2 regions of the Vibrio limimangrovi genome follow, and region 1 is predicted to be linked to the other one. Evidence: riboswitches for the same ligand, from Rfam matches in the RefSeq annotation. Region 1 holds a riboswitch; the other holds the start of a gene.

Region 1 (7,295 bases):
GATTCGTTGATCCCGCCAATAGCGACGATCGGGAGAGATGTAGTATTGAGTGCCATTTTTAAACCATCTATACCCCAGTGTTTCTGGGTATTGGTTTTGGTCGGTGTTGCATAGATAGCGCTTAAGCCAATGTAATCGACAGGCAGAGCATCGACTTCCGCCAATTGCTGTTCATTCTCGATGGATAAACCGAGGATTTTGTTTGGACCAATCAGTTCGCGCGCTATATGTGCTGGCATGTCAGATTGCCCGAGATGCACGCCGTCAGCATCGACAGCAAGCGCGACATCGACTCGATCGTTGATGATTAGTGGCACATTGGTGTCTTTGAGGATCGCTTTTACCGCTTGAGCCCGTTCGATGAAAGCACGTACGTCTCCATGCTTCTCACGGACTTGCACCATGGTTACGCCACCTTCCACTGCTTTGCTGACCACATGCTTGAGCGTGGCGAGATCTTGTTGGTCATCGGTGACCAAATACAAACGATAGGCGTTCATTTTGTTTCCTTTATGCCTCCGGCCCATTGTATGAGATGGAGGCATCGTTTTTTAGTTACGCTTCGATAACTTGAAGTTTTAGTCGATTCGCTAATGTTTGTTCATCAAGCTGATACAACTCATCAAGCAAGGTTAGTTGTAAGCTGCCCGGACCACGAGCTTGTTCAGCGGCGATTTCACCCGCTACGCCAAGTACGGCAGCTGCCGCCAAACCTGTTTCATCGCCTACAGCGGCAAATGCACCAGTGAGTGCGGAAAGCGTACAACCTATTCCCGTTACGTATGGCATCATCTCATGGCCATTACTGAGTGTTATGGTCTGCGATTTCGTAACGATGTAATCCGTCTCGCCAGAAATCACGACGTTCGCGCCATACTCTGCAACGAGGAACTGCGCCGCGCCTAATGCTGCATCGCTGCTGTCCAGAGAATCGACCCCTTTGCTCTGAGCCTGCTCGCCAGCTAGGGCAATGATTTCTGACGCGTTACCACGAATGATAAGTTTGTCTGCAAGGCGCGCTATCTGGCGAGACGTTTCTGTTCGCAGTGTGCTTGCGCCGCAGCCTACAGGATCGAGGACGACAACTTTACCATTGGCATTGGCTTGCTCTACCGCAAAGATCATACGAGGTACCCAAACACTATCAAGTGTGCCAATGTTGATCACCAGCGCGCCAGCAAATGACATCATTTCTGCCATCTCTTGTTTTGAGTGCGCCATGATTGGAGATGCGCCGATAGCAAGCAGAGCATTCGCCGTGTTGTTCATCACAACGTAGTTAGTAATGTTCACGACTAATGGTTTGTGTTGACGTACAGCGGTCAATGCCTGAGTAATTTGTTCCATTAACATGTCGATTCTCCTATTAACCTTGCTGCGCGTTTAAGCCTTGTTGCCAGAAAGCCACTTCCATCCGTGTAGCCGTTTTGAATACCTGAATCAGGTTCTGGCCTCGTTGGCTGTTGATGTCGATTTCAGCCAGTAGCTCATTAAAGTGCTCTGCGCCTTTCGCGACGCCAGACTGGAACTCTTCACCGCCATAGAGGGTGATCCAACTTGCGTACGCGTTACCTTCGATGACGGTATTTTCATCGTCCATCAGCATTTTGCCAATCACAGCGTAGCCGATAGAGCAAGGTGCTAATGCGGCATACAGGTCAACCAAATCACCAGTCATACCTGCATCCAATACATAACGCGTGTAGGCAACGGTGCCGAAATCTTCCGGTTCGTTTTCCAGATCGGATTCAGTTAAACCCCATTGACCACAGTAAGTTACGTGATGGGCGATTTCTGAATCCAGCAACGCGTGAACACTCGGTAGTGCGCGGCGCATGTCATACAAAGTACGTGCTTTATAAATCGCTAATGCGTAAGCGCGCGCGTATTGCTTGAGAAATAAAAAGTCCTGTTTCAAATAATGTAGAAAACAAGGTTGAGCAAGCGTGCCTTGCGCTAATTGCTGAACGAATAGGTGCTCGGTGTATTCCTGCCAGTCTTGACGGCAAGCGTCGATCAAATCTTGATATTTCATAATGGGATTACCTCAGGATCAGTCAAAGCTAGGCACGTAATCTTTCGCTTTTGGTAGCGTTTCGATGATTTTTTGTGAGTACATGAACTCGGCGTAATCGTCGTAGCGTTTTAGATCAACCGCAGATGGGCGAAGAGCGAAACGGGTCAAAGTGTCATTCCAGGCACGTTGGTTAAGTTCGTTGTTCAGTGTGTCTGGTGAGTAAGCAACAAACTCTTTCCAAGATTCTTTTGGATGGTTCACGATGTAAGTGGTTGCTTGCTCAAGTGCTTTGTTGAAGGCTTTGATGGCCTCTTTGTCGTACGTTTTTGCATTCGCTACAAACACAAGTTCGTCATATGCTGGCACGCCGTGTTCTTCCGGGAAGAAGGCTTTAGCTTGGTAACCCTCTAACGCAAGCTGGTTGGTTTCGAAGTTACGTAGTCCACCCCATATCGCATCCACTTTGCCTGATGCCAGAGAGGAAGATAGCGCCCAGCCTACGTTGATGATTTGTACGTCGGAAAACTTCACATTCTCTTGTGCCAACATTGTGCCAATGGTTGCTTCTTCATTACCCGCGATAGCAATACCGATCTTCTTGCCTTTTAGATCAGCGAGGCTGTCGTTTTTACCGTTGTCCAGCACCATCATGGTATTAAGCGGTGTCGCGATGAGCGTTGCTGAGCGGATTAGTGGTAGACCTGCGGCAACATCAATCGTCAGACTTGGCTGGTATGAAATTGCCATATCCACTTTGCCCGCGGCGACCAGTTTAGGTGGCGTGCTTGGATCAGCAGGCTCTTGAATGTTCACTTCTAAGCCTTGCTGTTTAAAGTAACCACGCTCTTTTGCAATAACGATAGGGCCGTGGTTCGGGTTCACGAACCAATCCAACATCAAAGTCAGCTCTTTTTCGGCCGCCAGTACGTTAGTTGATACAATAGAAGCAAGCAGAGCTGCAGCGCTAATAAGTTTGTTTTTATTCACGGGTATTGTTCCTTTTAGTGATCTCTATTTGTTTGATCTATTTGCTTTCCCAAGGGATGGCTTTTTTCAGTAATTTGTCAGTGATGAAGTAGAGGGCGATGGACAGCACGGCAAGGATAAACAGCGCTGCAAACATCTCGTCGATGATCATACGTGCGTTGGCTTGTAGCATGAGATAACCCAAGCCCTCACTTGAACCGACCCACTCGCCGACGACGGCTCCAATTGGGGCGATAACGACTGCGACACGAATGCCTGAAGCCAATGTTGGCAGTGCCGCGGGCAACTGAATGTGACGCAGCAGTTGCCATTTCGAAGCGCCCATCGTTTTCGCCAAATCCAGGTATCCGGTTGGGGTATTGCGTAAACCGTCGTAACAACAAGTCGTAACAGGGAAAAAGATGATGATCGCTGCCATCACGACTTTTGATGCGATGCCATAGCCAAGCCAAAGCATCAGAACGGGTGCAATGGCAAATACCGGAATCGCCTGGCTAGCAATCAGAATCGGTAGCAGCCAGCGTTTTAGTGGTTCGAACAGCAACATTTGCAGCGCAAACAGCAAACCTATCGACAAGCCGAGTCCAAGACCAAGCAGGATTTCCTGTGCGGTGACCCAGGTGTGTGCGAGCAACACGTCATAGCGGGAGATCAATCTATTCAGCACATCAACAGGCGCAGGCAAAATGAAGCTGGGCATATTGAACGCCACGACAATCAGTTGCCACAGGCCTAAAATGACCGCTGTGCTGATCACCAATCGTAGAATCGGATGGGTAACTCGTTCTTTTTTGCTGATACGTTCTGAGACGGAGTTGTATTGAGTCATATCACTCATAATCTTTCTCCAGCTGATCCAAGATCGCTTGTTGCAAGGCGGCACATTCGCCATCAAGCACGCGAGGAGGCATCGTATCTGGCACCAGCAGATGTTTAGCTTGTGCAGGTGTGCCTTGCAGTACATACAATTGGTTGGCAAGACGAACGGCTTCTTGCGGATCGTGAGTAATCAGCACGACCGTTTTGCCTTTGAGCAGCGTGGCGGATAAGGTTTGCAGCTTATGACGAGTAACGGCATCAAGGGCAGAGAAGGGCTCGTCCATTAAGACCAGAGGTTTGTCTTGCATCAGAGTACGAGCCAGTGCCACGCGTTGGCGCATACCTCCGGAAAGCTGGGCTGGTTTAGCGCAGGCGTAGTCAGCTAATCCAACTTGTTCGAGCAATTGAATAGCACGCTGTTTTTCATCTACTGAATTTGAGTCAGCGTGAGAAAAGCGGGAACTCAGGCAGACGTTGTCCAGCACGTTTAGCCACGGTAGCAACAAATCCTGCTGCGCCATGTAGGCTATCCGTTCGTGCAGTGCTAATCCGTCGGTTGTTGTGAGCTCGCCTTGCCAGACAACTTGGTCATCTAACAATCCAGCCAGATAACGCAAAATGGTCGTTTTACCGCAGCCACTTCTCCCCAATAATACCGTCCACTGCCCGGCAGGAATGGTCATGTTCACCCCTGCTAGCGTTGGTGTCTGGCTATCGTTGTATTGCAGACTGGCGTCTCTAAACTGAATACCGAACGCATTAGCGTACATACGTGTGGCCTGCAAAGAAGTGGTGAACCGGACCGTGACCTTTACCCACTTGCAGCTCATCCGCATGGGCGATGGCTTGAGAGATATACTGTTTACCTAAATGCACGGCTTTGTGCAGGTTGTTGCCTTGGCCAAGGTAAGAGGCAATCGCAGAAGAAAGGGTACAGCCCGTGCCGTGTGTGTTTTTGGTTGGGAAACGTTTTGAACTGATCAATTCTGAAGAATCCTGCAGGATCAGCAGGTCGTTACTGTTTTCATCTTTCTCGAGATGACCGCCTTTCAACAATACCGCTTTAGCGCCAAGAGCACGAAGGTCGTCAATCATCTCATTCATATCAGCTTCGGATTCTGGCACAGGTTTCCCCGTTAAGGCTGCACCTTCCGGAAGATTGGGCGTGATGATGTCAGCGAGAGGGATGAGTTCTTCCTTTAACGTGCTTATCGCGGAGTGTTCCAGCAATAAATCACCGCTGGTGGCGACCATTACCGGGTCAATGACCAGATGTTTCGGTTGGTATTGTTTAATTTTGTCAGCAACCACTTTGATGATGTTGGAATCGGCCAGCATGCCGATTTTAACCGCCACGATATTAAGATCGGTAAAGACGGCATCGAGTTGGCTTTCTACATGCTCGAGCGGAATAGGAAAAATTGCTGAGACGCCTTGAGTATTTTGCGAGGTAATTGCAGTAATGACAGAGCATGCAAAACTGCCCGTTGCAGACATGGCTTTGATGTCTGCCTGAATGCCAGCGCCGCCGCCACTGTCTGAACCGGCGATCGTTAAAACGATTGGGGTGGTTGAAGATGGCGTCTTGTGAGAATTAGGCTGTGATTGCTGCGTCATGGTCGCTCCTATTACAAGACGTATAGGAACTGACTTTGACCGTTGTGGCGGATCGATTTTCCGGTCCGCTATTGCTCGCTAAAGGAAGTTAGGTGCAGGCAAAGTGCTCATAGTTCCCTACGTCAGTGCTAACTGAATCAGGTTCAACGGGTCTCGAGTTTCGATCTCAGCCGACGCGTACTGCGTGGCCCCCCGACTATTTCGCTAGGATGATAGCAGGACACTTACGCAAGGGATACGTTTTTTGAGTGTTCATGTGTGTGTTGTGAGTGATAGAGTAGGTGTTAGTTTGTTTTGTAGCACGAAAATGACCAGTGTAACTCTCTGGTTTATGTGAAAAAACTGGAATATTAAATAAATAATCGTGGTCTCGCTTAGCAAGGATTAGCACAAAACAAGGTTAAAAACTGTTAAAATTTAACGCGTTGCCAATTTAACTTTGCGGAGCTTTCGCAAGTTATATAGGAAGGCTAATACGATCATCGAGCAAGGAGACTTCATGCTTAATTCTGTAACAGCGAAGTCAGTGATCGATCATGCTCTATTTTTAGGGGCTGATTTCGCTGAACTATTCGTTGAACATCATCAAACTAACACTGTCCAGATCGCATCTGGCGAGGTGGATAAGGTCAATTCAGGTATCGATTTTGGTATCGGTATCCGTCTGTTTTTTGGTCATAAAGTGCTTTATGGGTACACCAACAGTACGGACGAAGCGGAACTCAAACGCGTCACCTCGTTGCTAGCTGCGAAAGACAAACGTGAGCAAATCGCATCAGCGGGTTCTCTTAATTTGAATCGCGATCCAGTTCAGCACGGTTGCCGTTTGCCACTCAGCAAAGACGCCAATCTGGATTCTAAAATTGCGTTCCTGCTGAAAGTTGACCAAGCGGCGCGTGCTGAAAGTGAATACATCAGTCAGTTTATAGGTAGCGTGCTACAGCGAGAGCAACAGGTAACGATCTTCAACTCGGAAGGCTTACACGTTGACGATACGCGTCATTATATTCGCGTTGCGGGCAATACGGTTGCGCAAAAAGGCAATGAACAATCTTCTGGAATGGAAGGTCCTGGAGCACTGGCTGGCTGGGAGTTCAGTGAGCAGTTAGATGCCAAGGAGCTGGGTCAGACTATCGCTCAACAAGCTTTGGTTAAGCTTGGCGCGGATGCCTGTCCATCAGGTGAAATGCCAGTGGTTATCGGTAATGGTTTCGGCGGCGTAATCTTCCACGAAGCGTGCGGTCATTTGCTTGAAACTACATCGGTTGCGAAAAAAGCATCAGTATTCCATGACAAGATGGGTGAGATGATTGCTCACACGGCCGTTAACGCAGTCGATGATGGCACCATGACCAATGAGTGGGGCTCAATTCATGTCGATGATGAAGGGTTGCCTACTCAGCGCACTCAACTAATCAAAGACGGTAAGTTGACCAGCTTTATGGTCGACAAAATGGGTGGTATGAAAACAGGTTATGAGCCTACGGGTTCTGGTCGTCGCCAAAACTACAAGTTCGCTCCTACTTCGCGTATGCGTAATACCTTTATTGAAGAAGGTGAGCATTCACTGGACGATATGCTGGCAGGTGTTGAGCGTGGTATTTACGCCAAGAAAATGGGCGGTGGCTCTGTTCAACCAGGTACGGGCGAGTTCAATTTCGCAGTACGTGAAGCTTATCTGATTGAAAACGGTAAAATCACCAAACCTCTCAAAGCGGCGACGCTTATCAGTACCGGCCCTAAAGTTCTGAAAGAAATCAGCATGGTGGGTAAGGACATGGCACTTGCTCCGGGTATGTGTGGTTCTGTGAGTGGTGCTGTACCAACAACCGTCGGTCAGCCTTCGCTGAAAGTC
Region 2 (7,295 bases), on a different contig from region 1:
TCATCCGATTCACTTGCACGGTCATACGTTTACAGTATTGGAACTTGATGGAAAGCCCGTCGAAAAACCATTTCATACCGATACGGTTTTATTAGGTAAAAATGGATCAGCAAAAGCTGCTTTTGTCGCAGATAACCCTGGTCAGTGGATGTATCACTGTCATGTGATAGAACATATGAAAACCGGATTGATGGGTTTTATTGAAGTTGCATAAAGTGACTCCTGTAACTTTTTAAAAATACAAAACTATGAAGCCTCAGATACGTATTATGAGAACATTATTTTCACTCGTTTTGGCTCTATTGTGTCCAATTTAAAAGTACAATAGTTGAAATTATATTTGGAGGGACCATGGGACAATTCGCAATTTTAGGACTTATCGCAATCGGTGGAGCGATAGGAGCTTGTTCTCGTTATCTAGTATCTGAATTTTGTGTGACACTTTTTGGTCGTTCTTTTCCATACGGTACGCTAACCGTTAACATTGCTGGCTCATTTATTATGGGTCTGCTTATCGCGGCTGTTGAAAATGAGTGGTTAGCTCCATACCCATGGCGCCAAATTATTGGGTTAGGTTTTCTTGGCGCATTAACTACGTTTTCTACTTTCTCCATGGATAACGTGTTACTGATGCAACAAGGTGCATTTATAAAGATGGGTTTTAACGTGTTACTAAATGTGCTGTTAAGCATTTCTGCAGCATGGTTTGCATACCACTGGTTGATCATACCTAAGTAGTTTTCAAATCAACCCAGGTGAGTTTCTGCTCTTCTGGGTCTTTTCCTTCCTTGCAGTTAATTCAAACCTGTCGTTATTTGAATCCAGTCAAATGTCACTTTGTGCTACTTGAGACACATAAAATTGATTAAAAACACGACTTTTATACTTGGTTAACTAATTTCCTTTCTCTATAATCGATTCACTTGTCGGAGTGCCATAAGGCTGAGACCGTTAATTCGGGATCCGTTGAACCTGATCTGGTTAATACCAGCGAAGGGAACAGGAGAAGATATCTACACCAGATCTCATCTGGTTAACCTATCAAACCGTCGAATGTTGTTATAGACCGTTAGACTTCTATCAGTTCTAAATTCGACCCCTCTTGTCGCATCTTTCCGCCAAGCATTTTTATCCCAATACTTTTTATCTAGAATAACAAGCAAGGAAAAATGCTATGTCGAATCGCAAACAAGCGAGACTGGAAGCAAAACAGTTCATTGATACTCTGTCGGTACAACCGTACCCAAATTCAACCAAAGTGTATGTAGAAGGCTCACGTCCGGATATCCGCGTCCCGATGCGTGAGATCTCGTTAGCTGACAGCCTTATCGGTGGTACCAAAGAGGCTCCTGTTTTCGAGCCAAACGAATCAGTACGTGTTTATGACACCTCTGGTGTATACACTGACCCAAATCACTCTATTGACCTTTACAACGGTTTACCGAAGCTGAGAGAAGGGTGGATTGAAGAGCGTAACGATACAGAAATCCTCAATGACGTCAGCTCTGTTTATGCGAAAGAGCGCTTAGAAGACGAAACTCTGGACGATCTACGTTATGGCAACTTGCCACGAGTTCGACGTGCCAAAGCGGGCAAATGCGTTACTCAGCTTCACTATGCTCGAAAGGGAATTATTACCCCTGAAATGGAATACATTGCGTTGCGTGAGAATATGGGGCGTGCCCAGTATCGTGATGAAGTGCTAAACCAGCAGCACCCAGGCCAAAACTTTGGAGCTAATCTACCAAAAGACATTACTGCTGAGTTTGTCCGCAAAGAAGTGGCAGAAGGTCGTGCCATCATTCCATCAAATATCAACCACTCAGAATCAGAACCAATGATTATCGGGCGTAACTTCTTAGTCAAAGTGAACGCGAACATTGGCAACTCGTCGGTGACATCTTCAATCGAAGAAGAAGTAGAAAAACTCGTATGGGCCACGCGTTGGGGTGGGGATACGGTTATGGATCTCTCTACCGGGCGCAACATCCACGAAACCCGTGAATGGATTTTACGTAATAGCCCGGTGCCAATTGGTACAGTTCCAATGTATCAGGCGCTAGAAAAAGTAAATGGTATTGCTGAGAACCTAAACTGGGAAGTGATGCGTGACACCTTAATCGAGCAGGCAGAGCAAGGCGTGGATTACTTTACCATTCACGCAGGTTTGTTACTCCGTTATGTTCCGATGACGGCAAAACGTGTTACTGGCATCGTTTCTCGTGGTGGCTCCATCATTGCTAAATGGTGTTTAGCGCATCATCAGGAGAGCTTCCTTTACACTCACTTCCGCGAAATCTGTGAAATCTGTGCGAAGTATGACGTTGCACTTTCGTTGGGTGATGGCCTACGTCCTGGCTCAGTCGCAGACGCTAATGACGAAGCACAGTTTGCTGAATTAAGAACCCTAGGTGAGTTGACTAAGATTGCCTGGGAGTATGACGTACAGGTGATCATCGAAGGCCCAGGACATATCCCAATGCACATGATCAAAGAGAACATGGATCAGCAACTGGAACACTGTCATGAAGCTCCGTTCTACACCTTAGGTCCACTAACTACTGATATTGCACCGGGCTACGACCATATTACTTCCGGTATTGGTGCGGCGATGATTGGTTGGTATGGCTGTGCAATGTTGTGTTATGTCACACCTAAGGAACACTTAGGTCTGCCAAACAAGGAAGATGTAAAGACCGGCATGATCACTTACAAGCTGGCTGCACATGCTGCTGACTTAGCAAAAGGGCATCCAGGTGCACAGGTCCGTGATAATGCGCTATCTAAAGCACGTTTTGAATTCCGTTGGGAAGACCAATTCAACTTGTCATTGGACCCGGATACCGCGCGTTCTTTCCATGACGAAACACTGCCGCAAGAGGCTGGGAAAGTGGCTCACTTCTGTTCAATGTGTGGTCCTAAATTCTGCTCGATGAAGATTTCTCAGGAAGTAAGAGAATACGCGAAAGACACTGAGCAAGTTGCTGCTGATCAGGCGATTTCTATCAAAATGCTGGATGATCCGTTAGAAGGCATGCGTCAAAAGTCAGAAGAGTTTCGTGCCACAGGGTCAGAACTTTATCACCCAGCTGTACACGCTGAGGTGGATGAGTAATGACTAAAATCCTTATTCCGTCACCATTAATAGAGCTAACGGGTTTCGTTCAGCAAAGTTTATTATTGGCGAAAGAACAGGGTGTTAGTACTGAAAAATTTGAGTTGGGCATTAGCCCAACTCATCTAATTCAGCTTGTTCTCGACCCAAATAAAACACTGAGCGTAGGCACGGATCTAGTTGATGGATTCGATGAAGTTTTAACTGGTGATTTTACGCTTTATTACCAATCGAATTTATCTTTGAAGGAAACGAGTCAGCAAAGTTCCTCGGCTATTTTTATTGGTATTGTGGATACTTCACCAACGCCAAACAACGATGACAACACCGCTCTGTTTGATATCTGGCGTCATCCAATTACTGATGAAGTAAGAGCGTTGTCAGCGAACTTGTCAGCATCAAACACCTTCCAAGCAGAGCATCATTTAGCGTGGACAGTGACGCTGTTGGCTCTCGAATTTCCAATTGAAGACGCTTTGACATTAGCTCGTGCAATGACGAATGTTTCACGTGAAACACTGTTTAACGGTGAAACATGCACGCTTCACGAGTGGGCATCTCACTTTACTGATTTTCCAACCCCGGTTCTAGAAGACGCTCGCTTGGATATTCAAGTTGGTTGGTCATCGCAAAGCGAAGCGGTCAGTTTTCCCTGCCTTGATAAAGAGAGCTTGGGGCTTTATCCCGTTGTTGATGATGTCAGTTGGATAGAGCGGCTTCTGCCGTTGGGTATTAAGACCATCCAGCTACGTATCAAAAACCCTGACCAGTCTGATCTCGAACAACAGATTATTCGCGCTATTGAACTGGGACGTCAATATGATGCGCAGGTCTTTATTAATGACTATTGGCAGCTTGCTATTCAGCACGGCGCGTTTGGTGTGCACCTTGGTCAGGAAGATATCGAAGAATCTAACTTGATTCAGTTGAGTGAAGCGGGGATTCATTTAGGACTGTCAACGCATGGTTACTATGAGCTGCTGCGAATTGTCCAAATCAATCCAAGCTATATCGCGCTAGGTCATATCTTTCCGACCACGACTAAGCAAATGCCATCAAAACCACAAGGTTTGATTCGTTTAGCTTTGTATCAAAAGCTGATAGACAGCATTCCATATGGAAAGCAAGTTGGCTATCCAACTGTCGCTATTGGCGGTATTGATCAATCAAATGCTGAGCTTGTTTGGCGATGCGGTGTATCCAGTTTAGCTGTGGTTAGAGCCATAACGTTGTCTGAGTCGCCAAAATCGGTGATTGAGTTTTTCAATCAATTGATGGGTAGTGCTCAGCCATTGCAGGTAGTGGAGAATGAAAGTGCTTACTGATAAAGAATTTATTCGCTATCAGCGTCAAATTGCGCTACCTGAAATCGGTGAATCAGGACAATCTAAACTTAGCCAATCTCATGTTTTGGTTATTGGTTGTGGCGGACTAGGAAGCGCTGCGGGGTTGTATTTGTCAGCCGCTGGAGTGGGTAAGTTGGTTGTTGTTGATGATGACCATGTCGATAGTAGCAACTTACAACGACAGGTTGTTTATCGAGAGCGTGATATCAACCGGATGAAAACTGAAGCTACTGCTCAGCAGTTAGGTGCCCTTAACTCACTGGTTCAAGTTAGAACTATTCCGAAACGTCTCGATAAATCTCAGCTGCAATTGGAAGTGATGCTTGCCGATGTTGTACTCGACTGTAGTGACAACATGCCAACTCGGCAGCTGATTAATCAAGTCTGTTTTCAGCAAAATACGCCTTTGATATCTGCGGCTGCTATTGGTTGGCAGGGTCAGTTTGCTGTATTTGATTACTCATCGGAACAACAGAGTTCGGGGTGTTACCGTTGCCTGTATCCATTTGATGACTTGAAGCAAGGCATGAAGTGCAGCGAAATGGGGGTTGTCGGTCCAGTGGTTGGAACACTAGGAAACTACCAGGCCTTAGCCGCTATTCAAAAGCTGGCGACAGGTAAGTTTCATGTGGCTAGTGGTCACTTGCACCTGTTTGATGGTGCACGCATGACTTGGCAAACCATGGTGATCAACAAAGACCAAGAATGCCAGGTTTGTAGAAACGCGAACGAGCCACAGCACTGAGTTAGGAGAGGAGTTACAAATGACACCACCAAATCATTCGATAACTGAATTGAACGACGCCACAAGTAGAAAAGATAAGTTAGTCATCATCACTATTAATGACCAACCTCAGAAGGTCGCGTTAAACGCTAACTTACAGCAAATCATCACACAGTTTTCTCTACCAGAGGTAGGCTGTGTTTTTGCCATAAATAATCAAGTTGTACCGCGTAGCGAATGGGCAAGCACGGTACTGTCAGAGGGAGATAGTATCTCTCTGTTTCAAGCCATCGCAGGGGGATAATGTCGATGCTGAAAATTGGTGATAAAGAATTTCAATCACGCTTGTTCACAGGAACGGGCAAATTTTCCAATAGCGCTCTTATGGCTGAAGCAATTCAGGTTTCAGGCTCTCAACTTGCAACGATGGCACTTAAGCGTGTAGACGTAAATGATCAGCAAGATGATATTTTGCAGCCTTTAATTCATGCTGGCGTGAATTTGTTACCGAACACTTCGGGTGCTAAAAATGCTAAAGATGCAGTTTTTGCCGCTCAGCTCGCGCGTGAAGCGTTAGGAACCAATTGGGTCAAACTTGAGATTCATCCAGATCCGAAATACTTAATGCCAGACCCGATCGAAACCTTAGCGGCAGCGGAACAGTTGGTTCGAGAAGGCTTTATTGTTTTGCCATACTGCCATGCCGACCCTGTGTTGTGTAAGCGACTAGAGGAAGTTGGCTGTGCAGCAGTTATGCCGTTAGGCGCTCCTATCGGTTCGAACAAGGGCATTGTTTCTCATGACTTTCTAGAAATCATCATCGATCAGGCAAACGTGCCCGTCGTGGTTGATGCAGGAATTGGTGCGCCTTCTCATGCTGCACGGGCAATGGAAATGGGTGCGGATGCGGTGCTGGTCAATACAGCGATTGCTGCAGCAAATGATCCAGTTGCTATGGCAAAAGCATTCAAGATGGCAGTAGAGTCGGGTCGGATGGCTTATGAAGCAGGTCTTGCAGGGCAGGTTTCTCATGCAGTTGCGTCAAGCCCGCTAACAGCTTTTCTTGATGAACTGTAAAAGAGAGGTCTTAACATGAGTTTTTATGACCACTTTAAGCAGTTCAACTGGGATGATATTTCCATGTCGATATACGCCAAAACGGCGAAGGATGTGGAAAGGGCGCTGGCAAAACCCAAACGAGATTTAGAAGATTTCAAAGCGCTAATTTCTCCTGCTGCAGAACCGTATTTAGAGCAGATGGCAAAGCTTTCTTATTCGCTGACGCGTAAGCGATTTGGCAATACCATGTCGCTTTATATTCCGTTGTACCTTTCTAATCTTTGTGCCAATGCCTGCACTTATTGTGGCTTTTCGATGGAGAACCGCATTAAACGCAGAACGCTGAACAAAGAGGAAGTGGCAGCGGAAATTGAAGCAATTAAGCGAATGAAGTTCGACAGCGTATTGTTGGTAACCGGCGAACATGAAACCAAAGTCGGGATGAAATATTTTCGCGAAATGGTTCCGATGATAAAACAGCGCTTTAACTATTTGGCGATGGAAGTCCAACCGCTGGATCAGGAAGAATACGCAGAACTTAAAACGCTAGGTCTGGATGCGGTGATGGTTTATCAGGAAACGTATCATCCATCAACTTACGCCGAGCACCATCTGCGTGGTAATAAAATGGATTTCCGATACCGACTTGAAACTCCGGACAGATTAGCGAGGGCAGGGATCGACAAAATCGGCATTGGTGCTCTGATTGGTTTACAGGAATGGCGAACGGATTGTTTTTTTGCTGCGGCACATCTGGATTATCTTGAGCGTACCTATTGGCAATCACGCTATTCCATTTCATTCCCTCGCTTACGCCCTTGCGCCGGAACTGCGCCCGCTTCAGGTTTGCAACCAAAGTCGGTGATGACGGATAAACAGTTAGTGCAGTTGATTTGTGCGTACCGACTGTTTAATCCGGAAGTAGAGCTGTCGCTGTCGACTCGTGAATCACCACAGTTCCGAGACAATGTTTTACCTCTGGGGATTACCAGCATGTCCGCAGCATCAAAAACACAGCCAGGTGGTTATGCGACAGAAGAAGTAGAACTCG

The links. A riboswitch is a leader RNA that binds a small molecule or an ion and turns the genes downstream of it on or off. The one in region 1 is predicted to bind thiamine pyrophosphate.
Region 2: it holds a riboswitch for thiamine pyrophosphate, as region 1 does, so the genes downstream of both, thiC (phosphomethylpyrimidine synthase ThiC) here and thiD (bifunctional hydroxymethylpyrimidine kinase/phosphomethylpyrimidine kinase) in region 1, are expected to answer to the same signal.

Annotation. Positions count from the first base shown of each region.
Region 1 is NZ_JBSUGF010000007.1:3,316-10,610, reverse strand. It holds gene thiE (thiamine phosphate synthase) at 1-500, opposite strand, end outside; gene thiM (hydroxyethylthiazole kinase) at 556-1,353, opposite strand; gene tenA (thiaminase II) at 1,367-2,035, opposite strand; gene ACWYU8_RS07860 (ABC transporter substrate-binding protein) at 2,054-3,004, opposite strand; partial or broken gene ACWYU8_RS07855 (ABC transporter permease) at 3,042-3,776, opposite strand; gene ACWYU8_RS07850 (ABC transporter ATP-binding protein) at 3,835-4,593, opposite strand; gene thiD (bifunctional hydroxymethylpyrimidine kinase/phosphomethylpyrimidine kinase) at 4,583-5,440, opposite strand; TPP riboswitch at 5,538-5,645, opposite strand; gene ACWYU8_RS07840 (TldD/PmbA family protein) at 5,940-7,295, shown strand, end outside.
Region 2 is NZ_JBSUGF010000023.1:1,502-8,796, forward strand. It holds gene ACWYU8_RS21360 (multicopper oxidase family protein) at 1-214, shown strand, start outside; gene crcB (fluoride efflux transporter CrcB) at 352-738, shown strand; TPP riboswitch at 918-1,016, shown strand; gene thiC (phosphomethylpyrimidine synthase ThiC) at 1,175-3,115, shown strand; gene ACWYU8_RS21375 (thiamine phosphate synthase) at 3,115-4,440, shown strand; gene thiF (thiazole biosynthesis adenylyltransferase ThiF) at 4,430-5,206, shown strand; gene thiS (sulfur carrier protein ThiS) at 5,226-5,489, shown strand; gene ACWYU8_RS21390 (thiazole synthase) at 5,495-6,262, shown strand; gene thiH (2-iminoacetate synthase ThiH) at 6,278-7,295, shown strand, end outside.